One region of the Brevibacillus aydinogluensis genome, then DNA from elsewhere that is predicted to be linked to it. Evidence: predicted binding sites of a transcription regulator. Region 1 holds the regulator's gene; each other region holds the start of a gene.
The links. Region 1 encodes LexA, which represses DNA repair genes until DNA is damaged. Its sites were predicted from a motif close to CGAACATATGTTCG; they were not measured.
Positions count from the first base shown of each region.

Region 2: a site for LexA is predicted at 8,055-8,068, ahead of Q7F15_RS07145 (DNA polymerase IV). Genes of this name have one in related genera too.
Region 3: a site for LexA is predicted at 9,281-9,294, ahead of Q7F15_RS13190 (DNA polymerase IV). Genes of this name have one in related genera too.

Region 1 is NZ_OY569118.1:1,928,509-1,939,223, forward strand. It holds gene glnA (type I glutamate--ammonia ligase) at 1-1,204, shown strand, start outside; gene Q7F15_RS09425 (hypothetical protein) at 1,702-1,926, opposite strand; gene Q7F15_RS09430 (DUF456 domain-containing protein) at 2,288-2,776, shown strand; gene lexA (transcriptional repressor LexA) at 2,900-3,523, opposite strand; gene yneA (cell division suppressor protein YneA) at 3,680-4,018, shown strand; gene Q7F15_RS09445 (DUF896 domain-containing protein) at 4,124-4,321, shown strand; gene crcB (fluoride efflux transporter CrcB) at 4,412-4,777, shown strand; gene Q7F15_RS09455 (HelD family protein) at 4,811-7,054, shown strand; gene Q7F15_RS09460 (HesB/IscA family protein) at 7,134-7,436, opposite strand; tRNA gene Q7F15_RS09465 (tRNA-Ser) at 7,678-7,770, shown strand; gene Q7F15_RS09470 (amino acid permease) at 8,081-9,514, opposite strand; gene Q7F15_RS09475 (hypothetical protein) at 9,836-10,030, shown strand; gene Q7F15_RS09480 (alpha/beta hydrolase) at 10,049-10,715, opposite strand, start outside.
Region 2 is NZ_OY569118.1:1,456,285-1,466,999, reverse strand. It holds gene Q7F15_RS07200 (CotS family spore coat protein) at 1-92, opposite strand, end outside; gene Q7F15_RS07195 (hypothetical protein) at 302-796, opposite strand; gene Q7F15_RS07190 (NAD-dependent epimerase/dehydratase family protein) at 985-1,932, opposite strand; gene Q7F15_RS07185 (hypothetical protein) at 2,879-3,328, shown strand; gene Q7F15_RS07180 (hypothetical protein) at 3,343-3,996, shown strand; gene Q7F15_RS07175 (hypothetical protein) at 4,098-4,349, opposite strand; gene Q7F15_RS07170 (manganese catalase family protein) at 4,368-4,940, opposite strand; gene Q7F15_RS07165 (spore coat protein CotJB) at 4,952-5,203, opposite strand; gene Q7F15_RS07160 (hypothetical protein) at 5,426-5,707, opposite strand; gene Q7F15_RS07155 (YolD-like family protein) at 5,976-6,326, opposite strand; gene Q7F15_RS07150 (YhjD family protein) at 6,323-6,766, opposite strand; gene Q7F15_RS07145 (DNA polymerase IV) at 6,766-8,001, opposite strand; gene Q7F15_RS07140 (GNAT family N-acetyltransferase) at 8,356-8,841, shown strand; gene Q7F15_RS07135 (cadherin-like beta sandwich domain-containing protein) at 10,091-10,715, shown strand, end outside.
Region 3 is NZ_OY569118.1:2,664,315-2,675,029, forward strand. It holds gene comER (late competence protein ComER) at 1-15, shown strand, start outside; gene leuS (leucine--tRNA ligase) at 125-2,542, opposite strand; T-box leader at 2,609-2,848, opposite strand; gene Q7F15_RS13150 (class I SAM-dependent DNA methyltransferase) at 2,895-3,638, opposite strand; gene rsfS (ribosome silencing factor) at 3,644-4,000, opposite strand; gene yqeK (bis(5'-nucleosyl)-tetraphosphatase (symmetrical) YqeK) at 4,000-4,590, opposite strand; gene Q7F15_RS13165 (nicotinate-nucleotide adenylyltransferase) at 4,574-5,170, opposite strand; gene yhbY (ribosome assembly RNA-binding protein YhbY) at 5,174-5,464, opposite strand; gene Q7F15_RS13175 (shikimate dehydrogenase) at 5,494-6,348, opposite strand; gene yqeH (ribosome biogenesis GTPase YqeH) at 6,425-7,543, opposite strand; gene Q7F15_RS13185 (YqeG family HAD IIIA-type phosphatase) at 7,540-8,064, opposite strand; gene Q7F15_RS13190 (DNA polymerase IV) at 8,186-9,268, opposite strand; gene Q7F15_RS13195 (gamma-glutamyl-gamma-aminobutyrate hydrolase family protein) at 9,842-10,576, opposite strand; gene Q7F15_RS13200 (peptide ABC transporter substrate-binding protein) at 10,603-10,715, opposite strand, start outside.

The DNA of each region.
Region 1 (10,715 bases):
GGCACTGGACAACAAAATGATGTTTGACGGTTCGTCCATCGAGGGCTTTGTGCGTATCGAGGAATCCGACATGTACCTGGTGCCGGATCTGGATACCTGGGTGGTTTTCCCGTGGGGGACCGAGCACGGCAAAGTGGCCCGTTTGATCTGTGACGTCTACATGCCAGACGGCACCCCGTTTGAAGGGGACCCGCGCTATATCCTGAAACGTGCGCTGAAGGAAGCAGAAGAGATGGGCTTCACTGCTTTCAATGTCGGTTCGGAACCGGAGTTTTTCCTCTTCAAGATTAACGAGAAAGGGGAACCGACACTCGATCTGAACGACCAGGGCGGTTATTTTGACTTCGCGCCGCTCGACCTTGGTGAAAACTGCCGCCGCGACATTGTGCTTACCCTGGAAAAAATGGGCTTCGAAATTGAAGCATCCCACCACGAAGTAGCACCGGGTCAGCACGAAATTGACTTTAAATACGCCGACGCGCTGCAGGCGGCTGACCAAATCGTCACCTTCAAACTGGTGGTGAAAACCATTGCCCGTCAACACGGCCTGCATGCGACGTTCATGCCGAAGCCGCTGTTTGGCGTGAACGGTTCCGGCATGCACGCTCACCAATCTCTCTTCCGCAACAAAGAAAATGCGTTCTACGACGAATCTGATCCGCTGGGCCTCAGCCAAACGGCTAAACACTACCTGGCCGGCATTCTGCACCATGCACGCGGATTTGCCGCCATCACCAACCCGCTGGTAAACTCTTACAAGCGTCTGGTGCCCGGCTATGAAGCGCCGTGCTATGTGGCCTGGTCGGCGAAAAACCGCTCCCCGCTGGTACGCATCCCGGCTTCCCGTGGTTTGAGCACGCGGATTGAAGTGCGCAACCCGGACCCGGCTGCAAACCCGTACCTGGCTCTCGCTGTCATGCTGAAAGCAGGGCTGGACGGCATCAAGAAAAAACTGGAGCTGCCGCCGTCGGTGGACCGCAACATCTACGTGATGACCGAAGAAGAGCGCGAAGCTGCCGGCATCGAAAGCCTGCCGGCAACCCTGAAGGAAGCGATCGACTGCCTGAAGGCCGATCCGGTCATCTGCGAAGCGCTGGGTGAGCATGCCCTGGTACACTTCACCGAGGCAAAAGAAATCGAATGGGATATGTTCCGTACCCGCGTCCACGATTGGGAACGCGAACAATACATGAACACCTACTAATCAGCGAACCCCCTTTGCCTGTTGGGGCGGGGAAGTTCCGGGAGTGGGGCCGAGTGATGGCCCTGCTCCTTTTTGTTATTTTTGAGGACGAGGGCGTATGGGCTCCAGAGAGCAAAAAAAACAGCAGCCCCATGGCAGGGGCTGCACAGCGTGTAGACAAAGTCCGCGGCACATGGGAGATCAGGCCCGCTCGCTTGCTTGACGCCCAGCACAGAAGCGAATGATGTCCGCTCCAAAACGAGACGCGGGCAGGGGACAAACATCTGGGTATTTCGAGGAAGTGAGACTTGTGTCCCCTGTTGATTCCCGCGTCTTCGTTTTTCAGCTGAGCAGGTCGTCAAAGGAGCTCGCTTGGCCCATCCCGCCATGCGATGAACATTGTCTTCCGCTTCGGTTGATGAATAGGCAGGCCTTTCGGCCTGGAGATCATTTTTTGTGGACGCTAACTCAATGAACCGTTTGTCTTCAGTCTGAGCAGCCCCATGGCAGGGGCTGCGTTATGATTGTTCGTTTTCCAAACGTTTCTTTTTCACCCATTCATTCCAGTATTCAACTTCCTCAGCGCCTTCACCTAAAACTTCAATTTCGCCTATACAATATTCACAGATGTTATAGATTTCTCCATCGCGGAGAATGGAGCACTTCTTTGGTCTCAAATGCTCGATTTCGCACCAAAAAGAAAGTTTCTTGCAATGTTCGCATCTTATATCATCGTCTTCCATATTACTTTTGTACCTCCTAAGTATTAATCGACCGTACACTTACAGACGTATTCCAAAGAATACATTAACCATAATGATAAAATATGTCAATTATTATGATTTATGGAAAAAGAAAAATCTGTTTATTTTTACTGATACGTGCATATTGACCAAGATGAGTCATATGAAAAACGAATCCAGGCAGTGATAAACCAGTAATTCGCTTGCTTTCCAGCACGGATGTGAATATGAAATGGAACCGCATGGGGCCGTGTAATTTTGCAGCCTGGCTGGCTTCTGCAAAAATGTGGACGAGAATATATAGAAGGATGCAACGATTGGCGAGGTAATCCGTATATCCTAAGAGAAAGGAGTGTGCCCGATGGAAATACTGCTGTGGATTGTCATCGTGGCGTTGTTTGTCGCAAGCATCGCCGGTATTTTTCTTCCGGTATTGCCGGATACGATTTTGCTTTGGGCCGGGTTTTTGCTGTACCACTTTGTCCTCGCCGAGCCGGGGGCCGGGCTGCCGGCATCGTTCTGGTGGGGGATGGTGGTGCTGAGTGTGCTGCTGTACGGAGCCGATTTGCTGACCAACATGTACTTCGTGAAGCGGTACGGCGGTTCCAAGTGGTCGTCGATTGCAGCGGCGGTCGGTATCTTTCTCGGGATTTTCCTGTTCCCGCCGTTCGGGATGCTGATCCTGCCGTTTTTGTTTGTGGTGTTGGTAGAGCTGTTCGTATCCAACCAGCCGTTTGAACGGGCGATTAAGGCGGGGGTGGGATCGCTCGTCGGATTTCTCGGCAGCGCAGTCGTCAAGGTCGTCCTGCAAATCGTGATGATCATCTGGTTTTTCATCGCCGCCCTGTAGATCATGCTCCAAGGGGGCGAGATGCAATTCCTGCACCGGATCGTGCCGGTCTGACAGCGCCATAGAAAAAACGAGCCCGTATCTTTCGACGATGGTCGGGAAAGATACGGGCTATTCGTTTTCCTAGTGAATCAACCGGTACACTCCGATGACTTTTCCCAGAATGGTGACCGAGTCCAGGATGATCGGCTCCATCGTGGAATTCTCCGGCTGCAGGCGGAAGTGGTTTTTCTCCTTGAAGAACCGCTTGACGGTGGCTTCGTCCTCATCGGTCATCGCCACGACAATGTCGCCGTTGTTGGCCACGTTTTGCTGGCGCACGATGACGTAGTCGCCGTCGAGGATGCCTGCCTCGATCATGCTGTCACCCGACACGCGAAGCATGTACACCTTGTCCGAGGTGACAATGTGTTCCGGCAGGGGGAAGTAATCCTCCACGTGTTCCACGGCCGTAATGGGCTGCCCGGCCGTTACCTTCCCGATGACGGGCACGCGCACGACGGATACTTCATAGTCATCCTGATAGCGGTCGCCATCGGTCAACAGCTCAATCGCGCGCGGCTTGGTGGGGTCGCGCCGAATCAATCCTTTCTTTTCCAGACGGGCCAGGTGACCGTGGACGGTGGAGCTGGAGGCCAACCCGACGGCCTCGCCAATTTCACGAACGGACGGCGGATATCCCTTGTCGCGGACTTCCTTGCGAATGAAATCGATAATGGCTTGTTGTCTGCTGGATAGCTTGGACATGGACCACACCCCTGTTTTCTCGAACATGTTTTCTATATTGTACCATGGGATCTTGCGTTCGACAAACGTTAGTTCGATTTCGCTTGACACAAAACACATGTTCGCATTATGATGAAAACAAGAATATAGAACGTATGTTTGCAGGGGGATGGTATCATGCATGCTGTATCCGCACACAACCGTTTCACCAAAAAACAGGAGCGCCATAGCCGCACTGGTGTGAGACGCGGTGGGGCATTGATCTTTTTCGTGGTATTCTCTCTCTTTTTTTACTTCCTGACAGAACTTGTGTTCGCATCGGAGTCGTCGTCGATCGTGCCTGTGAAGGTAGTGACCGTTCAGAAGGGTGACAGCTTGTGGAAAATTGCCGTTGAGCACCAGGACGAAGCCGACATGGAGGTGCGCGAACTGGTGTACGCGATCAAAAAGATGAACCGACTGGACAACTCCGACATATACCCCGGACAGCGCCTGGCTGTTCCCGTCGGAGAGTAGACGGCAGCCAAGACAGCGGAGCAGGCCAGCGTATATCCTTTCGCTTGCGTTGTGCCGCCGATGTGTTATAATAGAGCGGCATTACAGAGAGTAGGGGGAGAGGCTGTGGTAACCGACGCGGAAATCAAACGGATCAACGAGTTGGCCAAGAAATCCCGCGAACAAGGCCTGACCGACGAAGAAAAACAGGAGCAGCAGGCACTGCGGCGCAAGTACATCGACGCTGTCAAGGCGTCCCTGCGGGCTAACCTGGAATCGATCCGCTATGTGGAAGATCTTGAGGACAACGGTCCCAAACATTAAGATAACGTGTACTGGCACAAAAAGGCATCCACGCGCTTCGCTTGGATGTCTTTTTCTACGACGAAACGGAGCGAACAGGGAGGAATGCGCATGTCGTGGCTTGTTGTGGCAGTGGGGGGCGCTGTCGGATCAATCGTGCGGTATGGATTGGGCCTGGTGCTGAATCAGCCGGGCTGGCCGGCAGGTACGTGGGGAGCCAATGTTGTCGGCTCGTTTTGCATCGGTCTTTTGTACGCCTGGGGAAAGGAGCGGGGGTTTCTCCCGCCGGAGCTGTACCTGCTTTTTACCACCGGGCTGTTGGGCGGCTTTACGACCTTTTCTACCTTTTCTCTGGAGGTCATCACCTTTTTTGGCGACGGGAACATTGGACGCGGATTGGCGTACGTGCTGCTCAGCGTCGGCATTGGGCTGTTGGCCTGCGGAGCCGGAGTCTGGCTGGGCCGGCATGTGGGCTGACGCCAGCGCGTTTGAAGCGAAGGGAGGATGGACGTGACGATTCGGCATCCCGATTACGAACAGGAACAAAAGCGGCTGGATGAAACGGTGTCCGCCATTGAACGGGAGATCGAGATACTGCGCGAGGAAGTAAGGGAAGTGACCGACGACTACGTGAAGCAGGTGGTCGGGTACAAAAAGGCCAAGGAACTGCGGTATCTGGAAGACCAGGGGAAGGACAAACCTTACTTCGGCCGGGTGGACTTTCTCAAGGATGAGACATACGAACTGGACATCGTCTATATCGGCAAGCGCGGCATTGTCCGCAGCGATACGTTTGATGCGCTGGTCGTGGACTGGCGGGCTCCGATTGCCAGCCTGTACTACAGCGGCGAAAGCAAGGACGCCTTCTACCGGACCGACAAGGGCATCGTCCGTGGAGAAGTTCGCCTGAAGCGCAACTTTGCGATTGAGAAGGGAAAGATTACCGGCATCTACGACGGGGCGGTCAAGGAGACGATCCGCCGGGGTATCGGCCATCCCGACGAGTTTCTCGAGGAAGGGTATATCGATGAGTTCCTCGCCGCCAATCTCAACCAGACCAACGACAGTCGGCTGAAGGACATCGTGGCGACCATCCAGTCCGAACAAAACGACATCATTCGGGCGGACAAAGACCGTCCCATCGTCGTCCAGGGGGTGGCCGGGAGCGGGAAGACCACCATCGCGCTGCACCGCCTCTCCTACCTGATCTACAACTACCAGGATACGATGATGTCGAAAAAATTCATGGTGTTTGCGCCGAACCGCCTGTTTCTGAACTACATATCGGACGTGCTTCCGGAACTGGGGGTGGATGACGTCCAGCAGGCCACGTTCTTGGACTGGGCGGCCAAGCTGGCCAAGCCGCTTCTGCCCAAAGGCTGGCGCATCACCGACCCGCAGAAGCTGCTGCGCCTGTTTTTTGAGGAAGGACAGGACCTGAGGGAACGTGAGATAACGCAGCGCCGCCTGCGGTTTAAAGGTTCGCTCGCCTGCAAGACGGCTTTGGACAACTACCTACGCTATCTGGCCGAGCAGGAGATCCCGTTCAAGACATTGAGTTTTGTCTACAGCCGGACCCAACAGGTCTTTTCCATCAGCAAAGAGACGATCAGGGAACTGTTTACCACCGTATTCGGCCACCTGCCTTACCGAAAGCGCCTCGAGGCGCTGCGCAAGCATCTGAAGCAGGAGATGAACAAGCAGCTGTTTGCCCATTTGCGCGAGATGCGGATTGATTTGGACAAACAGGGTTTGACAAGGTTTGAGCGGATGATGGAACAGATTCTGGAGAAGTACTTGTCGTCCTTCCCGCAGGTGGATGTATTCGCGGCGTACCGGAAGCTGATCACGGATGAGACGCTGCTCAGACGCCTGGCGCCGGATGACGTGGAGGACAGCGTCATTGCGGACGTCTGTCAATCATCGGAGGCGCTTTTTGCCAACGAGCGGATCGAGCCGGAAGACGTGGCGCCGCTGTTGTACCTGCGCCATCTGGTGGACGGGCTCGAACAGGCGGGGCAGTTCGACCATACGGTGGTGGACGAGGCGCAGGATCTGAGCGCCTTGGAGATTGCTGTGATCGCCCTGGTGACGAAGCGGCAGTCCTTGACCGTGGTGGGCGACATCGCACAGGGCATCCACGGCTACCGGGGCCTGCAGACGTGGGACGAATTGACAGGCGGTGTGTTTGTCCAGCCTCCCGCTGCGTATTACACGCTGGCGCAAAGCTATCGGTCCACGATTGAGATCATGCGCTGTGCCAACGAGGTGCTGCGCAGGATTCGCCTGCCCGAGTCGGTGATGGCCAGGCCGGTGCTGCGGCACGGAGAAATGCCGAAGATGCTGTCGTATGCGGCTCCGGCCGAAAAGTGGGAACAAACGGCACGGCTTGTCCGGGAATTGCAAGAAGAAGGCTTTCAGACCGTCGCCATCGTCACCAAGACAGCCGAAGAGAGCAAACAGGCGCACAAGGCGCTGCGCGGCGCGATCAGCGAACTGGTCCTGCTCGGCTCCAAAGACAGCCGATACCCCGGCGGTGTAACGGTCATGCCGGCGTATCTGACCAAAGGGCTGCAGTTTGACGCAGTGATCCTCTTGGATGTGGAGCGATACACGGACAGCGAGTGGGACGCCAAACTGCTGTACGTGGCGATGACCCGTCCCGTTCACCGGCTGTTGATCCTGCACGAAGCGGGCCGAATCAGCCCGCTGCTGTGCGATGTTCCCGACGAGTTGTTGTCCGTTACATTATAGAAACGCGTTGTTCAATTTTGCTAAACAAAGAAAAGAGCTCTCTGCGCAGATTGTCGTGCAGAGAGCTTTTTCGTTGGAATCAGTGATCCCCGTGATTGCCTTTGGACGGATTGGTGATAACGTAGCCTTCTTCCGGCAGGTACAGGTAGTCAATTTTTACGCCATCCAGCAGCGGCTCGTTTTTGTTGACGATCACGTCGATCTCCTTGTCGGTGGAGACGACCTCGTCGTCGGCACCGGGCTTGTCCAGCGCCAGGCCGTAATGGGCGTGGTCGCCGTGCTTATGCGTGATGTAGACGCGCAGTTTCAGCTCTTTGTCTTCTTCTTGATCCAGCACAGCTTTCAATTGCTTCGCAGCGTTGCGGGTGATTTTTACCTTCATGCGGGGCAGTCTCCTTACTTGTAAAAGTGTCTTCTTCATCTTACCAACAGAAAAATCGCTGTGCAATGCGCAAAGTGTGAAACGTCAGCAAGACGCGTGTGATCAAGCGCATCGCCCTGACGAAGCAGCGGCGGAAACGTGCAGCCTGGGTCCATCGTGCTGCACATTTTTTTGCCTGAAACCCACGAGCCCTCTTGATTTGCTTTAAAAAACAGGGTATACTATCACTCGTCACGAATACGGATGGGTGTCCGAGTGGCCGAAGGAGCACGATTGGAAATCGTGTAGGCGGTGTTGAGCCGTCTCGTGGGTTCAAATCCCACCCCATCCGCCATTACGCGTACACCATACGTCTTCCGGAAGCGGGAGGCGTTTTTTTGTTCCTTTTTTTGTTCCTCAGTGTGTAGACAAAGTCTGTGTCGCATGGGTGATGGGGCCCGCCCGCTCTCTTGACGACCAGCAAGGAAGCGGAAAGTGTCCGCTCCAAAACGCGACGCGGGCAGGCGGCAAACAGCTGGGTAGTTCGGTCTCTACCTTTGATCAATGTGCAGGCCTTGCAGCCTGGGACCGATGGGAAGATCAGTTCCTTCTAATATCGTATAAAAAGGCATGCCCTGATGGACATGCCTTTTTTTCTTTATATATCACTGTAGTTCGGTGCTTGCCTGCGGTGAGGGGGTGTTTACTGTCGTCTGTCGCGGCGTCATCACCGGATAGAGCAGCAGCCCGACTGCGTAGAGAGCCAGTCCAAACAGCAGCGTTTTCATGTCGGCTGTCCCCGTCTTGATGACCCAGAGCGAGAACAGCACAGCCAGCACAGCCACCACACCATCAAAGAGGCGTGCGGCCGGCTGCCGTTCATACGTCTGACCGACAACCACCAGCTTCAGCTGGAAAATGGCAGAAGCCAGATAGGGCAGGAGGATGGCCAGTGTTGCCACCGTGATGACAAAGTGGTACGCTTCGGCAATCGTGCCGGAGATCGTCGAAAAAATGAACAGTTGCGACATGAGATTCGTAACGGTCAGCGAGCGAACCGGACTCCCGCTGGCGTTTACCTTGGCAAACGAAGCGGGGAACATGCCGGCGCGGGCCGCTTGAAACGGCGGCTCTGCTCCGATCAGGAGCCAACCGATTGTGCTGCCGATCAGCGAAATGATGGCCAGCACAGCCATGACGATCCCGCCGGTGCTGCCGATGACTTGGGACAAGGCGTCTACCAGCGGCTTGTCCGACACGCGCAGTTGTTCGAGCGGCAGGACCCCCATCGTCAGGAAGGTGATGCCCATGTACAGGACGAGCGAAATCAGCAGCCCGGCGATCGTGGCCGACCGCACGTCACGTTGGGAACGGGCCCGACCGGAGAGGACCACGGCCGATTCAATCCCGATGAAGGCCCACAGTGTAGCCACCATCGCCATGTTTATCTGACCGGGCAGATCGTACACCGCACCGTTTTCATCCGTGATCGAGGCATAGAAATCGCCCATGTTGGCCGCATTGAACGCAAACAGGCAGACGACGATAAACAGCACGAATCCCAATACCTTGGTGGCGGTGGACAGGAAGTTCAGCTTGCCGGCACCGTTCAACCCTCGCACCAGCAAGGTGTGGAAGCCCCACAACAGCGCGGTGCAGACGAGAAATGTCGTGAACTTTCCTTTTTCCACCGGAAAGGAAAAGAGCGAGAACAGGACGGTTTTGTCCTGCATAATCGGGAAAAATGCGGACAGATACCCGGCAAACGTGGTGATGACAGCGACATTGCCCGCCCAGTTTGCCACCCAGTACCCCCAAACCATGCTGAAGCCGGCAACCTTTCCGGCGCGCGGATTATCAAACATGGCGCGGGCGTAGCTCTGCGGGCCGGCAGTCAAATCGGGCCGGCGGACGGACAGGTTGCCGAAGACGAGCGCGATCATCAGCACGCCAAACCCGGTCAGCAGCCAGGCGAACAGCACAGCGAGCGGACTGGACGCTTGCACCAACGTGTTGGGCAGCATGAAAATGCCGGAACCGACCATGTTTCCCACCACGAAGGCGGTCAGCAGCCAGAAGCCCCATTTTTGCGAACTCATTGGAATCCCTCCACAGTCATGAAGTCATACCTTGATGTCAGCCCATCCGTAAAGGCGGGGTCCCGGCCGTACAAAACCGGACAAGCGGGAATGTGTGCAATAGAACAGTGACGTACCCGCTTCCGCATAAGGTTTTACCATTTTACTTGTTTAATTATTTAATTGGATAAAGTAAAACGAACGTTAAAAAGTATAGCAATGTTGAAATTGACCGTCAACAAGAAATGTGCGGGAGGAGGGCGTCCGCTTTCGGGGAGTAAATCGCCCGAAGCGAGCAATACTATAGGTAGCCAACAATAGGGAAAAGAAAGAGGGATGACGATGATTTCCCCCAAACAGCGCCAGTTGGTGCAGCGTCAGATGCAGCGGGACGAAAGCAGGATCGTCAACATTGTGTTGAGTGACGCCAGACAGGTGGCGGGTGAAATTGAAAAAGCCACCCATCAGGGTGTATACCTGACGGATGGCAGCTACTACCCGTATGCGGATATTCGGGAAATCAACGGATTGTACTGAGGGAACGCGACGCCGTTTTTACAGCGGCAGGGCGGGAAAAAAGTGGCGCAGACCGTCCGGCAGTTCCTTTTGCCACAGTCCCCAAACGTGGTTACCCGGTTTTTCGCGATACGACACGGCAGCATGCTTTTCCATGAGCGACTGCCGGGCGGCGCGGTTCCACTCCACAAAATCAAATGTGCCGATATGTGTCTCCACAGCAGTTTCCTCCAGCCCGACCACCATCCAGATGTCCAGCCAGGAGAGAGTGGATTCCTGAGCGATCCGATCCAGAGTCGGCTGGAAAAAAGCGCCGGAGAGAGACAGCACGCGTGTAAACAGATCAGGACGGTCCAGCGCGATGTGCAGGGAGACTGTTCCCCCCAGCGAGTCGCCCGCCAGGACGCGGGATTTTGGATCACGACGCACCGGATAACGCTCCTCGATGTAGGGGAGCAGTTCGTCTGTAAAGAAGCGTTTGTATCCGTCATGGCGCGAACCGACGGGGGAGTATTCACTCGTCCGTTTGCTTCGTTCCACGGATACGCCGACGATGAGAAACGGCTCCACCCCATCTTCCAGGATCAGTTGATTGGCGATGGTGGCAATCCGGCCCATGGTAAAAAAATCGTTGCCGTCCTGGCAGTAGACGACTGGATATGAGAGCAGTTCGTTGTATCCGGGCGGAAGGTATACCTTGACGGAA
Region 2 (10,715 bases), 470 kb from region 1:
TCGATCTCCGGTGGCACTTGCAAATCCCAATTAACAGGTTTGTTTCCTGTTGCCTCTGGGTTATCCCACGGCTTGATAACGTATTGGTCCATTGTCTCCCTCCGATGTACGTTTTGTAAATCGGTGTAAATCTTTCGTAAACCTTTTATAAGGTATTCGCAGCGAAAGGATCACGTAACGGACAAATATCTATCCGCACTTGAGAAATCGTGCCAACGGCCCCCTCATCCGCACCGGAACAAGAAAAATCGATGCGCCTGCCCGGCGCATCGTCTCGACGCGTTGCATGTTGATGCTGTTTTTAGTCGTCCTCGTCTTCTTCCTCGTCTTCTTCTTCGTCTTCTTCCTCGTCTTCATCGGACTCATCTGCGTCTACTTCCGCGTCTTCTTCCTCGTCTTCTTCTTCCGTCTCGTCTTCGTCTTCTGTTTCGTCTTCATCTTCCGTCTCGTCTTCATCTTCATCTTCATCTTCGTCTTCATCGGACTCGTCTGCGTCTACTTCCGCGTCTTCTTCTTCGTCTTCTTCTTCGTCTTCTTCCTCGTCGTCATCGCCTTCTTCGGATTCTGCCTCGTCTTCGTCGTCCTCTTCATCTGCATCTGCTTGCGCGACGACGCTATCCGTTTCTTCGTCGTCTTCCTCGTTCAGTTCTTCTTCCAGGATCGGGTCTTGGCCGGACGAGTAGATCAGTTTCTTTTTGTTGCCGTCCGCGTATTCGATTTCAACCTCCAATTCCTCGATCCCGTTTTCGTCCCGCAGCGTTTCGCTCAGATGCTCCAACCAGGTTTCTTGTGACATCTGCCTTTGACCTCCCACCATCAAGTGTCATTTTTGCTTATAGTCATCGGATTCCCCTTTGACTTGTATCACTATATGAACCTGTCTGCTGGTCGGTTTGAGCAGATATCCACTTTGCAAAGCGGAATTTTTCTTCCTGTCCGATGGGGGGGACAATCCACTGATTCGGCCAGGGCTGATTGCTGCAATCAATCAGAGAGCGTGGAACGGATGGCGGCGATTTGCCGGGCCAGTCCCTCTTCCAAGGGAACAACAGGCCGGTACCCCAGCAGTCGCTCCGCTTTCGAGATGTCTGCCCACGTGTGTCTCGGCTCCCCGTGGAGATTTCCCGTGAAACGGAGTATCGCTTTCTCTCCTGTCAACCGCTCCAGCATGGCGATGACGTCCAGCACGGAGGCACGTTCCAAACCGCCGATGTTGATCGTCTCGCCGATCACTCCGTTTGCCGTCAGCGCTGCAGCTGTGGCCTCCACACAGTCGGCAACGTACGTAAAATCGCGGGTCTGCCGACCGTCTCCAAACACCGTAATCGGCTCGTGTTTCATCAGGCTGTGGATAAACAAATGGAACGCCATGTCAGAACGCTGGCGCGGGCCATACACGGTAAAATACCGCAATATCACAATCGGCACCCCGTAGCAGAGCCGATAGACATGGCATAAATGCTCGCCGGCCAGCTTGCTGACACCGTATGGGGAAAGCGGTACAGGCGGAGCGTCTTCCGGGACCCGTCCGGTCTTTTCACCGTAGACGGACGAGGTGGAAACATAGATGAACCGATCCAGCTTACTGACGCGGGCCGCCTCCAACAGCCGCTGGGTAGCCAGAATATTGTGCGTAACATACAACTGAAAATCGCTGCCCCAACTGGAGCGAACACCAGGCATGCCAGCCAGATGATACACCACGTCTACTCCTTGCAGCAGAGCGGGGAGATCAGCCTGGAGCAGGTCTTCCTGGATAAACCGAAAGCGCGGATTTTTGACGAGCGCGGCGATATTTCTCTGTTTGACAGGAGCGAGCGACGGATTGACAAACACATCGAGGCCCACCACTTCCGTTCCCTCCATCTGCAGCAGCCGTTCGCACAGATGGGAACCGACGAAGCCGGCGGCGCCTGTCACCAGTATGTTCATGGTCGCGGTACCCCCTTTCTATACATGCACAATCACTTCATGGCTGAAGCCTCTGCCCGTCATGGCTGACAAACAGCATGCTGCTGCAAAACGCTTGCTAAATAGTATGCTGACGGCAGACGGACACTTGGACGCATACCGCTTGCCGCGCAAATTTGGCTCTTGTCTACCCGGCCCCGGACTGTCAGAACAGGCATGACACGGTCAATGTCGAGACGCGGGCAAACGCCTGGGGTCCGCCCACACGCAAAAAAGAGCCGGCGGTTTTTCCGTCGGCTCGCTCGCTACTGCTTCGGCAAGTCGATTGGTCAGCTTGCCTGTACTCAAATGATGTCATCCTTATCCCGAAACTATGGACCTCTTCATTCGTAAAAGTATATAACTCAGTCTGAAGGTCATGTCATGTTGTTCAAAAAACTGATAAACAGCCTGCTCGGCAGCCGTCCCGCTTCCCGTACATACCGGCGGTACAGCAGGAGCGATTACAAGCACGGCGGCTATCACAAGCAGCATGATGGCCGCGGTCATGGACACGGACACGCGTACTACAGGACACTCATTAAAGAAACGCATTTCAGATGCGGCTTATATAGCAGTTGGCATCACTTAATTTCAAGGTCCTTTTTCATGACAGCTTCCCTACACACATAGGCTCAACAACATGAGAAGTATGTTTAAAACATTTAAAAGCAAAAAATTTTTTCCTCCATCCAAAATCTACATTACCGCATCCACTATAATGACTCGTCTTTTTCAATGACAAACTAACACCCTTTTTCCATATCAATCAATTTTACCAATTTGTAACTACTTTGGATAATAAAGAAATTTATAATAATTCTGCGATCCACACTTAAGATATTGGTGAAAGGAGTTTATATCATGATAAGGAAAGTTAATATCGCGGTGTTTGTCTGCAGTTTTCTTTTCGCTACAGCTTAGTTCTGTGGCTTTAGCAAAACAAACAGACCAATGGGGAGACTTTAAATCTAATTGGTTTCATCCTGATTATGGATGGGGAAACATTGCTTACAGAGTTCATATGATCGAAGAATACTATATTGATAAAAATAGCGGTGATGTTGATTTAACACACCATCATGCAGTTGCAATCGGTAATACCGGTAGACATCCTTATCCTGTAAACCTTGTAATTAGTAACGAATATCGGGACAGTTATGGAAGATTTGGTACCGTCAATGATCTTGAATGGAAATGGAAGGACAGATTGAGAGATTACATTAGCAATCCGGGCGAAACAGTATACGGTGGAGGAAATACAAAACAATTCTCCAGTAGTACTACTGACAAACCAAAAGCAATATCTTCCCCCGGTGCAGTTGCAGATGGGGTATACTACGGAACATCGAACAACCTGACATTGAGTATTAAATAACAAGAGAGGTGTATATGATGAAGTACACACGTATTGTAGTCGCATCGTTAACGGTTCTTGTCTTAAGTGCAGGCACCCTTTCTCATACATGGGCAAAAAAGGATCCCGATGAATTTGAGAGAGGGCAAAAATATGCGCAGATATACACCGAAACAGTAAAGATGGACAGAGCCTCCCTCCCCTTTAATGCTTTTCTTCAGAAGAATACGGACATGACCATCACCCAGGAGGAATTAAACGATAAAATCGCCAGATATACCGCCTATTCCCAGGCTTTTGGCGTTACCCTAACACCTGAGCAGGCGATGGATAAGGTAATCGAGAAACATTTGCTCAGGAAATATGCGCTGGAACACCACTTGTATCCTTCTGAAAAAGAGATCATCCAGCACATTGAGGACATCAAAAACAGCTACCTGCAAGACCGATCGCCGCTGATCGAAGGAATGATGGACGAACTGGGATTATCCGTTGATGAATTTTTCTTTGATTTTTTACGCGATGGGTATGAGGAAGAACTCGTGAGACTGAACATCATCAACAAGCTGAAAGCCGAACACAAGAAATGGAACAACGAATCCGACAATGATTATCACAACAGAATGATTGAAGAGCTGCAGCGCTTGATCGAGAACCTGAAAAACAATTCACATCTCTTGGTCAAGTAGCCGCTTACGCGCGTATCACAGTCCTTCAATCGTCCCCGCAAATGCAAAAAGCCATCCGCTTCCTAAACGTGGATGGCTCTTCATTATGCCCAAACGCTATCCTACATCCGGTACGGATTCTCATACGAATCATACAGCCACCGAAACAGCGTGCCCGCTGCCAGCGCTTCCGGCAGCGAAAACTGGTCCATGTACGGATCGGGCGGATACGGTTTGACCGGAGGCAAATTTACGGGCGGATAGCTGCCCGTCACCTGCGGGAAAAAGCCGACCCGCGGAGGAAAGTGGCCTGCCCGGGTGAGCGGATGCGGCCTGCCTTTGGCGGCGGCTTGGCGGACTTGTTCCTTCTTCATGCGCGCATCCCTCCTTCGTCAAAAATACTTTTTCGTCTTGTACTCTTCTTCCACGATGCACAGCACTTCGCGAAAGCGTTGGGAGTGGACCACTTCCCGCTCGCGCAGGTATTTTAAGACCTGGATCACATCCGGGTCGTCCGTCAAGTTAATCAGCCACTGGTAGGTAGCGCGGGCCTTTTCCTCGGCGGCGATGTCCTCCGCCAGATCGGCGATCGGGTCGCCCTTGGCCTGGATGTACGCCGCCGTCCAGGGATTACCGTTGGCATCCGTATAGAACAGCGCCTTTTCGTGTTCGGCGTACATCGATCCCAACCCGGCTGCCCTCATCTGCTCCGGCGTGGCATCTTTGACCAGCTTGTGGATCAGCGTGGCGATCACTTCCATGTGCCCCAGTTCTTCCGTGCCGATGTCCGTCAGCAGCGCTTTGGCCCGCTCGTTCGGCATCGTGTAGCGCTGGTTCAGGTAGCGGAGCGCCGCAGACAGTTCTCCGTCCGGTCCGCCGTACTGGGTGATCAGAAATTTGGCCATTTGCAGGTCCGGCCTGCTGACGCGGACGGGGATTTCCAGCTTCTTTTCATAAATCCACATCGCTGTTCACCTCAATACTCGATTTCCCACGGCCACGGCGTGGCGTTCCACACCCAGCGGCTGGGGGAAGACGAAAAACCGTACTGCATCAGCGGGCCGCACTTCGTTTCATACTCCGCTTTCAAGGCGATTAGCTCTTTGGACAAGCAGTTGTATTGATGAACGGCGCGCTGGTCTCCGGGGTTCACGTCCAGATACAATTGCAGCTCGACGAGCGCAAACTGCACTTCCTGCATTTTGCGAAGCGCATTGCTGGGCTCCATGAGACTCCTCCTTTTGCTTCCCGCTGCCTCTGCCAGGGCGAGCTTGTTTGCTCCGCACGTGCCCGGCGGGCGCTTTTTTTCTCTTACCACCGTATGCATCCGGGCGTTTGTCGGTCCCTCCCACCGCGGCGCAAACAAAAAACCTTTCGTCGTCCCGCTCCCGGGATGAGAAAGGTTTGCGTGTGCGTATTCGTCTCTGTGCAGCGGCGTGCGATCTGTCCGCTAGGTGGTGACGTGCTTGGCCTTGGGTTTGGTGATAATGTGATGGCCGCGCGGCAGGCCCCGCTGCTGCAGTTCTTCTTCCGTCAGGATATGGAGCGTCTCGTCCTTGCACGGCATCGGCATCAATCCGCCAAACGGGCTCATGACCCGCCCGTTCGTGTCCGTTTCGATGACCACGTACAGTCCCTTGTTTTCCAGCTGCTGAATGAACTCCGTCCAGCGTTTGGCGGTCATCTGCTCCGCGTGCCTGGTAAAAATGACACCCATTTCTTTTGCCAACATGTACAATCTCCTTTAACGTACCTCAGGTCTTGATCGGAAAGATATCCTTACGATACTCTGAAACATCCCGTTCTGGCAAAAAGCATTTCGCGCAAAAAACAGCGAAAAAATGCTGATTTTCCCCGCCTGCTGTCGCAGGAACAGCACGTCACCACCGCGCACGGCATTTCACCGTGCCACGCTGTTTTTTGCCGCTTGCCTTTTTCTGGATGTCCGTGCCAACTCGCGCCAAAACGGCCCGTCTGCTTGCCGACCCTGTCCCTTCTGCTCAGGAGATTGCTGTCAGTTCGGCGTCCAGTAGGCGGGCAAACGGAATCCGCAGCGTCTTCTCCCCGCTCTTCAGCTTCAACTGCCGGCTGGCCGGATCGATGTGAACCACCCGGCCGCTCAGGCGGCGGGCCGCTTCGCCGTCGTAGTAGCTCAGGCTCACGACGTCCCCCGTCTGGAACGCTTTCCAGATCTGCTCGCTGACGGCCGCCAGCTGTTCTTCGTCCAATTCCGGGGGGATGTAGCGCCGCTCTTCGGCCTTGATCCGCAGGTACATCTCCCGATGCTCGGGCAGCACAAAGCGGCTGGCCGCAAACAAATTGTCCTTCTTCGACACGCGTTTTTCCTTCATGTTGCCTTCTCTCCTTCTTCTTCGCGGCCGATCTGCCGCGCATGACGCTCCGGCCCCATCGCGCCCGGGTCCTGGCGGAGGACGTGCTGCTGCATGATCCACAGCCGGACCAATTCCTGGCATTCGGCGCGCAGCACCTCAATGAAGTAGACCGCTTCCCGCACGTACCCGCGCAGCCGGTACTGCACCACGTAGACGCCTTGCTCCCGGCGGGCGCTCAGCAGGACGCATCCCCGCTGCCGCAAATGGCGGCGCAGTCTGTGATGCTGCCGCTCCGCCCAGCGGGACAGTTCCTCGAAAAGCCAGTGGTACGACAGCTTCAAGGGAACCTGCCGCATCCGCTCCCAATCCGCCATGACCGCGCGAAACAGCAGCCCGAACAGGATGTACAGGCGCAACAGCTCCTGCTCTCCCTTTGCCGCCTGCCCGTCCCGCTCCATCACTTGTAGTGTCCCCCGATCTTGCGGGCACGCTCCCGCGCCTGCCCCGCTCCCAGCAGGGAAACCGCCCGCAAAATGGCATCCTGTCCGTAGCGGGCGCGGATGTCGTCCATGGCCCGGGCGAGCGAACGCTGCCTGTGTGTGTCGGTAAACAGGTTGAGCTGCACCACATTGTCAGGCACCAATTGATCCAGGCTGACACCGACGCTGCGCACCGGCGTCTGCGTCCAGTGCCGGTCGAACAGGCGGCAGGCCGCTTCGTACAGCGTCATCGCGTCATGGGTCGGCTCCGGCAGCTTCAACTGCCGCCCAAAGCCGGCAGGGGCATCAAAATCGGCCCCGCGGCATCCGACCGAGACGACCGATCCCATCAGCCGCTTGCTCCGCGCCCGGCGGCATACCTCCTCGCACAACTCCAGGAGCACCACCTTGATCTCGGCTGCGGTGTGATAGTCGCGCGGCAGCGTCATGTGATGGCCGATGCCCTTTTGCGTCTCGTGGGTCTGAGGCGACACCGGCGAATTGTCCAGACCGTGAGCCGTGCGCCAGAGCACCTCGCCGTTTACGCCCCAGCGGCGGGCGAGCACTGCCGGAGACATGCGGGCGAGCTGCCCGATCTGGTAGATGCCCATGCGGTGAAAGTGACGCTTCATCCGCGAGCCCACCCCGAACAGCTTTTCGATCGGCAGCTTCCAAAGCGTGTCGGCCAGCTCTTCCCGCTTCAGCCAAAAGATCCCCTCTTCCCGTTTTTTGGCGAAGTTGTCACAGGCCATCTTGGCCAGCACCTTGTTCTCCCCGATGCCGATCCGGGCGTTAATCCCGGTCTCCAGCCGGACGCGGCGGCGGATTTCCTCGGCGATCCGCCAGGGGTCACCGAACAGCCGGACGCTTCCTGTCACGTCCAGAAACTGCTCGTCGATGGAATACGGCTCCACCAGATCGGTAAACGACTCAAAGATGCGGGTAATCTGCACGGAGACGCGCAGGTACGTCTCCATCCGCGGACGAACGACCACCAGATGCCGGCACTTTTGCTGTGCCTGCCACAGCGCCTCTGCCGTGGTGACGCCGTATGACTTGGCAATGGGACAGGCGGCCAAAACCACACCGCTGCGCCGTTCGGGATCGCCGGCCACGACGATCGGTTTGTCCCGCAGCTGTGGCTGGGCCGCCTTTTCAATACTGGCGTAAAAGCTCTGCATGTCAGCCAGGAAGATGATCCGGTCCTTGGTCATGATGTTCATCCCCCAACAAGAACATTTGTTCCTATCCTCTGCTCTTAGTATAGCAAACACACGTTCGCTTTTATACTCCCTGCATGCAAAAAAGGCGCTGGTAATTTTTTCTCCCACTAACTGCCGAACGGCAGGGAGGACGGCGACGGGCAGAGAATCCCGATAAGCAGGAAGCCAAGAGGACAGCTTCGGTCCACTCGGCTGTAAAAGGGGCGCCAGGAGCAGGCGGCGGGCGGCGCGGGACGGAACCCTTCGCCCCAGGCGGACATGATCCGGCATGCGGGTCCGATCTCGAATGCCCCCACGCTGCGGCAAGCCGGTGGAAACCCGACCGATCAGAAAGGAGCATCGCCCATGAGCATTCAGCTTCGGCCAACCCGTCCGGCCGACATACCGTTTGTGTACGAGACCGAACACGCGGCGGAAAATCGCCCGTTTCTCCTCCCATGGACGGAGGAACGGCATCGACAGGCCCTCGCCCATCCAGACATCCGCCACCTGATCGTGGAGGAAACGGAGACCGGCAGAGCGGTCGGCTACGTTATCATCGCCGGGCTGACCAACCCGCACGGCAGCATCGAGCTGATGCGCATTACGATCTCCGCGAAAGGGAAAGGATACGGCCGCCAGGTCCTGCGGCAGGTCAAGCGCTGGGCGTTTGAGGAACAGCAGGCTCACCGCCTTTGGCTGGACGTGAAGGAGGCAAATCAACGGGCCCTGAACCTGTACCTGTCCGAAGGATTTGTCATCGAAGGCAAACTGCGGGAATGCCTGAAAACCGGCGAACGGTACGAGTCGCTGCTCATCCTGTCGATGCTTTCATCCGAGTACAGGGACTGACGCCGGGAAGCAGCCGTCCGTCTTTTCCCCTTCCTGACCACGCATTCTAAGCGGCCGTGACCTGTAGACCATCATCCGCCCTTCGCTCCTTGCCGGACAAACGAGACAAACGGGAATTTCACTCGCAAAAGAGACGTGAAAAGCCGTACTGAAAATCGTTTGGAAACATTACAATGTTGTAAACGATCAAGGCTTTGGCCCGTCCTTGGTCGCGCAGTACATCCAGAAAGGAGTTGACATGACGATGCGACACATCAGGTTGACCGCAGGCTTGCCTCCTTTCGCCCGTTTTTTTCTCGTTTCGCTGTTGGCCTTGTTTCCCGTTTTTAGCGCTCCTCCTCCCGCTCATGCCGAAGCCTCAATCACGATCGACTCACACGAGAACAAAGAACAAATCATGGGAGGAACGATCCGGGTGTCTGGCACATACGTGGACGGTGCGCGACGTTCCTGAACAATCCACTTAGAAATAGGTGGCAAAACCAGGGGGCTCCCCGATTTAGGGAGTCTAACTCTGTACCCGATTCGGCGGGGGAAGTGCCCGCCCGGAATGAAAGTCGGCATTCCTGCCTAATCCTCCGACATGCGCGGCCGATTTGCCGCGGACGCGTATGAAGCTCGGTGAAGTGCGGCGTCTTTGCTTAGGTAAAAGAAGCCGGGGGGCCATAAAGCTGCTATGCCCAGGAGAACGCTTCGGCGTTGGCACGAATCCTCGGAAGAACGACCCGTCCGGCGGGGATATCGCGGTCCCCTCCTCCCCGCATTACCGCGGGGCAGTCGCGGAAGGAATTTCGTCCTCGTTCCTTCTGTTCCACTCCGGTAAGGGAATGGAGTTCCCCCGTCCTCCGACTGCGGGCGGGCGAACGGCTGACGGGTCAGAGAGGAGGGCTACGGCAGCAGATGCAAGGCTAGGGTACAGGGAACGTCGGAACTTCGGACGAAGATGCCAAGCGGGGCAAACCGCGATGCTTCGAAACGGCAGGAAATGGCCGTTGAATCCGAAGGACAGCAGCCCGTAGTAGCGAGGAAGCAGGGTAATGCCTGTGGAGCGAAGGGGCATAGCCATGCACTCCGCTGGGGAGAACATGGCGGAACGCCGTGTGCGGTGAAAGCCGCACGCACGGTGTGACGTGGGGGAAAAGGGGTTCCACACGATGCGCTACCCGCGCAGGCGAGGACGCACCCTTACCTATCACGATCGTACGAGCTAAAGCTCGTGATCAATGCCGAGACACTGGAAGACGTTTACATGAACGATCCTGACGGAGACGGTTCCGGCACGTGGTACTACGACCTCGACACCAGCCCGTACGACGGCCCGATCGAGATCGCCGTGAGAGGCTGGGACGCGAGGACCCGCTACGGGGTCTGGTCGCCATTTGTCACATTGTACGTGAATAACCCCGAGGCCAACAAACCGGTCGTCACCATCAACAGCCCTGCAGATGGCACACATGTGAACGGGCCAGTGATGATCCAAATCTCCGTGAAGGCAAAAAACCCGATCTCATCCGTGGAAGTGAGAATCAACGGAGGAAAATGGCTGAAGGCCAAGGCAGACGGCTCAAAAGGCCGTTACAAGTACCTTTGGAATCCGCCGGCCGGGGCTTCCAACACCAGCTGGATCGAAGCACGGGCGCGTGACAGCCGGGGAAATGTCGGCACCAGCCTGACCACATACGTCCGCCTTGGCTGCGCCCAACCCGAACCCGTTACGTTAGAACCGCAGGATAGGGCCATGTGGATCTGGGAAAAGGCGTCGTACAACCTGTTTTACAACGACGGCTCCAAGGAGGTGCTGGACGCCCTGGCACAGGACACGGCCACCTTCGACTCGGACCCCGTCACGACGTTTTACCTCGGCATCGACCAAC
Region 3 (10,715 bases), 740 kb from region 1:
ACGCCGCCCGACTGACACCAAATAAAAGGCGCGTTCCCTGCCGGAACGCGCCTCATTTGGTTGATGCAATTGTCTCCTGTATCTTTTACTGCCGATTAAAACGTGCTCAATCGATGCGGATTTGTTACTTGACCACGATGTTGACCAGTTTGCCAGGGACAGCAATCACTTTTACGATCGTTTTGCCGCTGGTCAGCTCCTTGATCGTCTCGTTGCTGACGGCCAATTCTTCCATCTGCTCTTTGGTCGCGTCGGCCGGGATGCGCAGTTTTTCCCTGTTTTTGCCGTTGATCTGCAGCACGATTTCCACTTCGTCTTCCACCAGTTTGGATTCATCGTACTCCGGCCACGGTTCGTACGCAATCGTATCGGTGTGGCCCAGTTTTTCCCACAGTTCTTCGCCGATGTGCGGGCAAATGGGCGACAGCAGCTTGACGAAGCCTTCCATGTATTTCTTCGGCAGCACGTCCGCCCGGTAGGCTTCGTTGATGAAGATCATCAACTGGGAGATGCCCGTGTTGAAGCGGAGCGCCTCGTAATCTTCCGTCACCTTTTTCACGGTTTGGTGGTATACGCGCTCCAGTGCGGCCGACTCGCAGTTATCCTTGATTTTTTCATTCAAGCGGCCGTTGTCGTCAACGAACAAGCGCCATACGCGGTCGAGGAAACGGCGCGCTCCGTCAAGCCCTTTGGTGGACCAGGCGATGGAGGCGTCCAGCGGCCCCATGAACATTTCGTAAAGGCGGAGCGTGTCGGCGCCGTGGCTTTGCACGATCTCGTCCGGATTGACCACGTTTCCTTTGGACTTGCTCATCTTTTCGTTGTTCTCGCCGAGGATCATGCCCTGGTTGAACAGCTTCTGGAACGGTTCTTTCGTCGGCACGACACCGATGTCGTACAGGAACTTGTGCCAGAAGCGGGCGTAGAGCAGGTGGAGAACGGCGTGTTCCGCACCGCCGATGTAAATGTCAACGGGCAGCCATTCCTTCAGCTTTTCCGGGTCGGCCAACTGCTGGTCGTTGTGCGGATCGATATAGCGCAGGTAGTACCAGCAGCTTCCCGCCCACTGCGGCATCGTATTGGTCTCGCGGCGTCCCTTCAATCCTGTTTCCTTGTCGACGACGTTGACCCATTCCGTGATGTTGGCAAGCGGCGATTCGCCCGTGCCGGACGGTTTGATCTCCTTGGTCTTTGGCAGGACGACGGGGAGTTCTTCTTCCGGCACCACTTTCATCGTACCGTCTTCCAGGTGGATAATCGGAATCGGCTCACCCCAGTAGCGCTGACGGCTGAATAGCCAATCGCGCAGGCGATAGGAGACTTTGCGCGCTCCCTTGCCGTTTTCCTCCAGCCATTCGATCATCTTGTTGATCGCCTGCTCCTTGTTCAACCCGTTCAGGAATCCGGAATTGACGTGCTCGCCGTCGCCGGTATAGGGCGCTTTGGTCACGTCTCCGCCGACGATCACTTCCTTGATCGGCAGGCCAAACGCCTGGGCAAACTCGTAGTCGCGCTCATCGTGTGCCGGTACTGCCATGATGGCACCTGTACCGTAGCTGACCAGCACGTAATCGGCGATCCAGATCGGCAGCCGCTCCCCGTTTACCGGATTGATCGCGTACGCGCCGGTAAACACCCCGGTTTTTTCCTTGGCCAGGTCGGTGCGCTCCAGATCGCTCTTCCGTTTGGTCTGCTCCAGGTACGCATCCACCGCCTGCTTCTGTTCCGGCGTCGTGATGGTGTTCACCAGCTTGTGCTCCGGCGCGAGCACCACATAGGTGGCACCAAACAGCGTATCCGGGCGGGTGGTGAAGACGGTGATGGTCTCGTCGTGACCCTCGATTCCAAAGACGACTTCCGCCCCTTCCGAACGGCCGATCCAGTTGCGCTGCATCTCCTTGATGCTTTCCGGCCAATCCAGTTCTTCCAGGTCTTCCAGCAGGCGGTCAGCGTAAGCCGTAATCTTCAGCACCCACTGCTTCATCGGGCGGCGTTCCACCGGGTGGCCGCCGCGCTCGCTCTTCCCGTCGATGACTTCCTCGTTGGCCAGCACAGTTCCCAACGCAGGGCACCAGTTTACCGGCACTTCATCAATGTAGGCCAGTCCATGCTCGTAGAGCTTCGTAAAGATCCACTGGGTCCATTTGTAGTAGGCCGGGTCGGTCGTGTTTACCTCGCGATCCCAGTCGTAGGAAAAGCCCAGGGATTTGATCTGCCGGCGGAAGTTGTCGATGTTGCGCTGCGTAAACTCCGCCGGATCGTTTCCGGTGTCGAGCGCATACTGTTCGGCCGGCAGGCCAAAAGCGTCCCATCCCATCGGATGGAGAACGTTGTAGCCCTGCATCCGTTTCATCCGGGACAGGATGTCAGTAGCCGTATAGCCCTCTGGATGGCCGACGTGCAGTCCTGCGCCGGACGGATACGGAAACATGTCGAGCGCGTAAAACTTCTTCTTGTTCTTGTCTTCCAGGGTTTTAAACGTTTTGTTCTTCTCCCAGTAGTCCTGCCACTTTTTTTCGATCTCCTGATGATTGAAAACCATTGTGTCGCACTCCCATCGTAAAAAGATGACAAAAATAAGAAAACCTCCCGCCCCTGGCGCACTGCCGAAAGGGACGAGAGGATTATGCACTCCCGCGGTACCACCCTACTTGATGAACGTATCGTTCACCCGCTTGTTGTCCCTATCGCGGACGAGACGCTCCTCCTTACGCAGCCGGCGAAACCAGCCGGCCTTCGGGCGGAGTGCTTCGAGGCGAGTTCGGAAAGTCCCAGGTTGACTCGCACCTGCCGTCAACTCTCTGATGCCATGGGAGCCTTTCGTACTACTCCTCTTCAACGCATACTCATGTTTGCGGTTGTATTCCGATTATAGACAATCCGTACCAACCGTGTCAACGCTCGGGTCGACGCGCGGCAAAAAACAGCCGTTCGCTGGTTTCGTGCGGCGGAAGACCGGTAAAATCGGCCGTGATCTCCACGTCGACAAACCCCGCGTCCGCCAGCCAGCGCAACAGCTGAACCGGCTGGTACGCACGCTGCCAGTGCTCCTCCTCCACACGCTGGTACAGCCCGTCCGGTTGGCGCAGGAAAAAGGTGAGCTGGTGCTCCACCTCCAGCCGAATCGGGTCGCAGAAACATTGCCAAATGTACGAAACTTCGTCATCCACCAGCGTAAACGTCTGATTGCCGAACACGTGCAGCATCTTGTAGGGGCTGTGAACGTCAAACAAAAACGTGCCGCCGGGATTCAGATGCTGATAGACACGTTCAAACGTCAGCTTGACGTCTTCCTCTTCCGTCAGATAGCTGAGCGAATCGCACAGGGAAATGACGGCGTCGGCAGCGGGCAGATCCAACTCCCGCATGTCCTGCTCCACCCAGGTGATTTGAACCTGCTCCCGCCTCATTTTGTCATAAGCCACCGCCAGCATCTCCGCCGAGAGATCCACCCCCGTCACCCGGTAACCGCGTTTGGCGAGCGGAATGGCGATGCTGCCCGTTCCGCAGCCAAGGTCGATTACCTGCCGGGGTTTTTCCCGCTTTTCCCAGACCCGCTCCAGCCAATCCAGCCACTGATCGTAGGGGGAATCGGCCATCAGCTTATCGTAGACGGACGCCAAATGCGCGTACGCCATCGCCGTCAGCCCTGCTCTCCAAAGGAGACTGCCGGTGCGTCTCCCCAGAGCCGCTCCAGATTGTAAAACTCCCGTTCTTCGCGGTGAAACACGTGAATGACCACGTCTTCCAGGTCAATCAGCACCCAGCGTCCCTCGTCCGCCCCCTCGATGCCGCGGACGTTGTAGCCGTGTTTGTGCGCCTGGTCGCGAATCTCGTTGACGATTGCCTGAACCTGGCGCTCGTTGTTGCCGTGGCAGATCACGAAATAGTCGGCGATCACGGACTGTTTGCTGATGTCCAAAACGATCAGGTTTTCCGCCTTTTTCTCTTCCGCAGCTTTTACCACCAGGCGTGCCAGATCTTCCACCGTTTTAACCATCAAACTCCTCCTTGTGCATCCCTGCGGGATACGAGATCGTTGTATGCCAAGAGCGTCAACGGATACACCGTTTTCCGCTTTTCGATCAAATGCTGGATCGTGCCCCCGAGCGCGCACGCCAGCGCTTCGTCCAAATCCTGCTCGGCCAGGGCGCGAATCATCTCCACCCCGGGGAAATCCCGGTTTGGTTCTATATAGTCTGCCACACAGACCACCTTTTCTAACAGACTCATCCCCGGACGACCGGTCGTGTGGTACCGGACGGCCTGCAAAATCTCCGGATCGCTCACGCCGAGCTCCGTCTGGATGACGATGGCACCGGCAAATGCGTGCCACAGCTCTTTTTCCCCTTCCAGAAGCTCGCGCGGCATGTCGTGGCGGACGAGGATGTCGCGCATTTTCTCCACCGGCCAGCATTTGCAGTAGTCGTGCAGGTAGCCGGCCAGCTCAGCCTTGTCCGGATCGGCGCCAAAGCGCTCCGCGAGCCGCCTCGCCGACTCCGCCACGCCCAGGGTGTGGCGGTACCGCTTGTCATGCATTTGGGCGCGCACCTTCGCGAGCAGCGCCTCCCGATCAACCAGTCCGTACATATAACCCGTGCTCCTTTATATAACGCTCTACTGCCGGCGGGACGAGGTAGCGGATACTTCTGCCCGCCGCCACTTTTTCCCGAATCAGCGAGGACGAGATGTCCCAGGACGGCATCTCGACGAAGCTGACATACGCTTCGTGCGCCTGTCGGTCCAGCCGTGTCCCCGGCCGCGCCAGCCCGATAAACCGGACCAGCCGGATCAGCTCGGCAAAACGATGCCACTTGGGCAAAAGCTCCACCATGTCGGCCCCGACGATAAACGAAAAGCGGCAGTCTGGATACGCGGTGACCAATTGACGCATCGTGTCGTAGGTGTAGGATGGCCCGTCTCGCCGCAGTTCCACGTCGGTCACGCGAAAGGCCGGATGGTCCGCGACAGCCAGTTCCACCATGCGCAGACGGTGTTCCGCCGGCGTGATGCCCGCCCTCGCCTTGTGCGGCGGGATGCGGGCCGGCATGAACCAGACTTCGTCCAGCCTCATCTGGTCTCTGGCCTGCTCCGCGGCAAGGAGATGACCGCAGTGAATCGGATCAAACGTGCCGCCCATTATCCCGATCTGCTTGTCGCGCTGTTCCATGGCTTACGGCAGCTCGATCGTCTTGTTTTCCCGGGACTCCTTGTACAGCACGACGGTATGGCCGATGAGCTGCACCAGTTCGGCCTCCGCTCCTTCCGCCAGGGCGTTTGCCACCTCGTGTTTGTCATCCAGATTGTTCTGCAGGATGGACACCTTGATCAGTTCCCGCGCTTCCAGCGCCTCTTTGATCTGTGCAATCATGTTGTCGTTGACGCCGCCTTTTCCCACTTGAAAAATCGGAGTGAGATGATGGGCCTGCGCCCGCAAAAAACGCTTCTGCTTGCCGGTGAGCATCGGCATGCCTCCTTCTTTTACGTCTATGGTCATGAACTTGTCTTCGTAAGCTGCTGCAAAACAATGTCCCGCATCGTCCCTGCGGGAGCCGTCTGCCCCGTCCACAGTTCAAATGCGAGCGCGCCCTGGTTGACGAACATGCCTACGCCGGAATGAACGCGCGCACCGCACGCCCGCGCCTCTTTCAGCAGACGGGTCTCGAGCGGGTTGTAAATCAGATCACTGACGATCAGACCGGGGTGCAGCCAGTCCGCCTGCACCGGCATTTCGTCCACCTGCGGGTGCATGCCGATCGACGTGGTGTTGATCAGCAGCGTGGCATCGGCGATCGCCGCTTTCCCGTCCGCCGGATCGATCACCGCAGTGGGCACGATCGTTCCCACGTGTTCTGCCAGGAGCGCGGCGCGTTCACGCGAGCGGTTGATGATTCGGATTTCCCGCACGCCCTGTTCAGCCAGGGTGAACGCGACAGCGCGCGCCGCTCCCCCGGCCCCCATCATCGTGACAACATGCTCGCGCAAGTCGATCCCCGTCTCCTCCACCAGGGAACGGACGTAGCCCGTCCCGTCGGTGTTGTAACCGATCAGGCGGCCGTTCCGGTTGACGACCGTGTTCACCGCGCCGATCCGCTGGGCCAGGGGATCGATTTCGTCCAGCATCGGCATGATCGCCACCTTGTGGGGAATCGTCACGTTGACCCCTTTGATCCCCAGCGCGCGAATGCCGGCCACTGCTTCCCCCAAGCGCTCCGGTTCCACATCAAAAGCGGCATAGGCAAAATCCAGCCCCAATTCGGCAAAGGCGGCGTTGTGCATCAACGGCGATTGGGAATGCGAAACCGGATGGCCCAACAGACCAACCAACTGTGTTTTGCTCGTGATCATGCGGATCTCCTTCCCCTCTGCTGCTCTTTGTGTAGCATATGACAGGGCAGGCGGCAGGCGAAGCAGCACTGCCGCTTTAAATCAGACCTTTTCTTATCCCGACGCTGACGCCCTTGGGCGCGTGCACGACGACGTGCGCCTCTTCCTTGCCCCGCAGGCTGACCCATCCCAATCCGGAGATGACGATGTCCGTCGTGCCGGCAGGCGGGATCTTGAACGTATGCTTGACAAAGGGGGGCAGCGCCTGAGCCGCCTCTGCTCCCGTGGGCGGGCTAAGCAGTTCCCCATGGTGCTTGGCCATGACCTCGTCGGCATTCTCCAGCTTGGTGCGGTGAATGTACAGGTTGTTGGCCACGTAGACGACAAATGGCTGGTGCTGGCCGCGTACAAAATCGATGCGAGCCAGTCCGCCCAAAAACAGCGTCTGTTTGTCGTTTAACTGGTATACCTTGGGATTAATGCGCGCCGTGGGCGTGATCCTGCGCAGATCCTGCGGCGACACCATGTGGCCGATCTGGTCGCGGTTGATGATCCCGGGCGTGTCGTAAATGGAGCGGCCGTCTTCCAGCGGAATTTCGATCTTGTCCAGCGTCGTGCCAGGGAATGGAGACGTGGTGATTTCCAAGTCGGCCGAACCGTAGTCGTGCAAAATCCGGTTGATCAAGGTCGACTTGCCGACGTTGGTAACCCCGACGATGTAAACGTCCCGTCCGCGCCGCAATTGGCCAATGCGCGCCAGAAGCTCGTCGATGTTGACGCCTTTTTGCGCGCTGACCAGGATGACGTCCTCCGGGCGCAGTCCACGCTCTTTGGCTTCGTGCTGCATCCAGTTGCGAACGCGGTTCAGGTTGATGTTTTTGGGCAGCAGATCCACCTTGTTGCCGACCAACAAAATGGGGTTCTTGCCGACAAAACGGGGCAAGCCCTTCAGCCACGACCCCTGGAAGTCGAAGATGTCGACCACCATCACCACGAGGCTGTCGGTCGCTCCAATGCCGTGCAGAATCCGCAAGAAGTCGTCGTCCTCCATGCTGACCGGCGCCACTTCATTGTAGTGTTTGATCCGGAAACAGCGCTGGCAGATGACGGTTTCCCGGGCGAGGGCCGACGCCGGCGCGTACCCCGGCCGTTTCGGGTCCTCCGTCTGAATGGCCACGCCGCAGCCTGCGCACGTCTCCGGTGTTTGTTCGTTCACGATTCTGTCTTCCACGAAATCATTCCTTTCTTGCGCATCCAGTATAACGCCACCCGTTCCATCCGGCGGTTGAACCGCGTCCAAAACCCGTCCGTCTGGGCAACGGGGACGACGAGGATGGTATGAAACCCGAGCCGGTTGCCTCCCAGCACGTCGGTAAACAACTGGTCGCCGATCACAACCGTCTCCGCGATTGTCACGTTCATCTCTCGGACCGCCTGCAAAAAGGCGCGGCTGGACGGCTTTCGCGCTGCGCAGATGAACCGGACCCCCAACGGGGCGCAAAAGCGGTTCACCCGCTCCTGATTGTTGTTGGACACGACCGTCACCTGGATGCCTGCCTCGTTCAGCCGTTTCAGCCAGGCTTCCACCTCGGGAGTGGCGTGTGGCCTGTCCCACTCCACCAGGGTGTTGTCCAGGTCGGTAATGACCGCGCGTATGTTTCTTTTTCGCAGTTGATCTATATCAATATGATGGATAGATTCCACAAATTGATCCGGCATCAGCTTCTCCAGAAACACGGGGCACCTCCAACACGGCCTGAAAAGAACCGCGATTTCGGCACTTACTATACCACACTCCGCCACCGGCTTGCAAAAGTTTCAATCCGCATTCAAATACAATCCGCGAGGCAGCACGGCATCACTGCCCGAGACGATATCCCGTGTCCGCTTCATGAAAACCCTCCCACGAAAACAGCGTCAACTGCTCGTACCGCTGTTCCGTCGGCGGCGCAAAGTTGGAGAAACCAACACCGACGAGGCGCACCCCCGGGGAGTAGTCAAACGCGTCCAACAGCTCTTCCAGCAGGTCAGCCCAGTTTTCGCCGGGGGCGGCCTTGCGCTGTTTGGTCCTGAGGGTGAAGTCGGCGTATTTGATTTTCAGCGTCAGCGTTTGCGGGATGACACCCTCCTGCCTCACATCCTGCTCCGCCTCCTCCAGCAGGGCGGCAGCGATGGGGCTGACCGCCTCACGGTCGTATAGGTCAAACGGCAGCGTCGTCTCGCGGCTGAGCGATTTGGGAGCCCGCTCCGTCACGATTTCCCGGTCGTCCACGCCCCGGGCCCGATGGTAGAGCGCTCGTCCGAACTTGCCGAACAACTGCACCACTTCGTCCAGGGAAAGCTGCCAAAAGTCTTCCACGGTGTGAATGCCCTTTCGCGCCAGCAATTCCTGCGATTTTTTGCCCACGCCATGCAGCGTTCCGACAGGCAGCGGCCGCAGCACCTCCAGCGCCTGTTCCGGTCGGATGACGACGAAGGCGTCCGGCTTTTTCAAATCGCTGGCGATCTTGGCGAGGGACATGTTGTAGGAGAGGCCGATGCTGCAGGTCAGGCCGGTCTCACGCTTTATCCGCCGCTTGATCTCCCGGGCGACGGGAACGGCGTTGTCGTATCCGGAGACATCCAGGTACGCCTCATCCAGTCCCACGGTTTGATAGCGATCCGTATAGGCGGCAAACACCTCGCGGATCTCCGCCGATTTTTCCGCGTAGCGCTCGTAACGAACCGGCAGAAACACGCCGTGCGGACATTTTTTGCGGGCCAACGCCATCGGCATCGCGGACCGCACCCCGTATTTTCGCGCTTCATAGCTGCAGGTGGATACCACGCCGCGGTTTCCCGTGCCGCCGACGATCACCGGCCGGCCGCGCAGTTCCGGGTGATCCAACTGTTCAACACTGGCAAAAAACGCGTCAATATCCAGATGCAGGATCTTCTTCACAGGAGATACCACCAAACATACATTCTCATATGGCTATTATCGTTCTTTTTTTAAACGGATGCAAGATACAGCCGCCTGCTGCGTACGGTCGCCGCCTGCTGCGTACGGTCGCCGCCTGCATCGTGTCAGCCGCCTGGTAACGTCCTCATGGTGACAAAAAACCGCCCTTCCCGAGCGAAGGGCGGCCAGACTAAAACAATCTTAACCATCGTTTCCAGGCCGGAGGCCTGCACATCGATCAAATAACGTTGTAGAAAAGTACGAGGTATGGAGTGATGGGCCAAGCGAGCTCCTTTGACGACCCGCTCAGCGAAAAAACGAAGACGCGGGAAAAACAGGGGGCACAAGTCTCACATCCTCGAAACACCCAGATGTGTGCCCCCTGCCCGCGTCGCGTTTTGAAGCGGACGCATTCCGCTTCTTTGCTGGTCGTCAAGAGAGCGAGCGGGCCCGATCACCCATGCGCTACGGACTTTGACTACAAACTGACCGCCCTTCCTTAAGAGAAGAGCGGCCTGTGCTGTTTTTTCTTTTGCATGACTGTCTTCCTTATTGCATGCTGTGGCCGACGCCTTACCGGGCCAGCGCCTTTACCTGACGCGCCTTGTTGACGAACGCTTCCGCCAGCTTCAGCATCGTGTCGTCGTGCGCCCACATGCGCTCCGGATGCCACTGCACGCCCACGTGCAGCCCGTCGAGGCTTTCGATCGCCTCAATCACCCCATCTGCAGCCACCCCTGTTACCTTGAAGCCAGGGGCCACGTCTTTTACCGCCTGATGATGCGACGTATTGACGAGGATTTCCGTCTTGCCCAATGCCTCCGCCACAAACCCCGGCTGTAGCGTGACCTTGTGCGCCCCGTATTGTCGCGAACCTTTTTGCTCGTGTTGAAAGGCACCTGGCACCTGGCTTGGGATGTCCTGGATCAGCGTGCCGCCGCAGGCTATATTCAGGATTTGCATGCCGCGGCAGATGCCGAGAATCGGTTTCTTCAGCTCCAGAGCCAGCCGAATCACCGCCAGTTCCGCCAGGTCCCGTTCGTGCTCCACGTCCCCCAGCCCCTGCAGCGGCTCTTCTCCGTACAGATGGGGGGCGGGATCGTCTCCGCCGGTGAGAATCAGGCCGTCCAGCGATTCCACCATCGCGCGGAACGGCGCATCCGGGACGGACATCAGCGGCAGGATGAACGGAATCCCGCCGGTGCGGGCCACCCCGTCCACATAGCTGGTACCCACGTAGTAGAACTGGTCGAGATTGTTGTTGGGAAAGTACATTTTGGTACACGCTACACCAATGATCGGACGCACATGCGGTCACTCCTTGTAATCTGTAATTACTTTTCGTTGGATGCGTATTTGAAGTCGATGAAACCGAGCGGATCCACCACGACGTCTTTTACCGTGTCCTGCTTCACCCACGCGTAGGTGAAGTAGTAAATCGGCATCG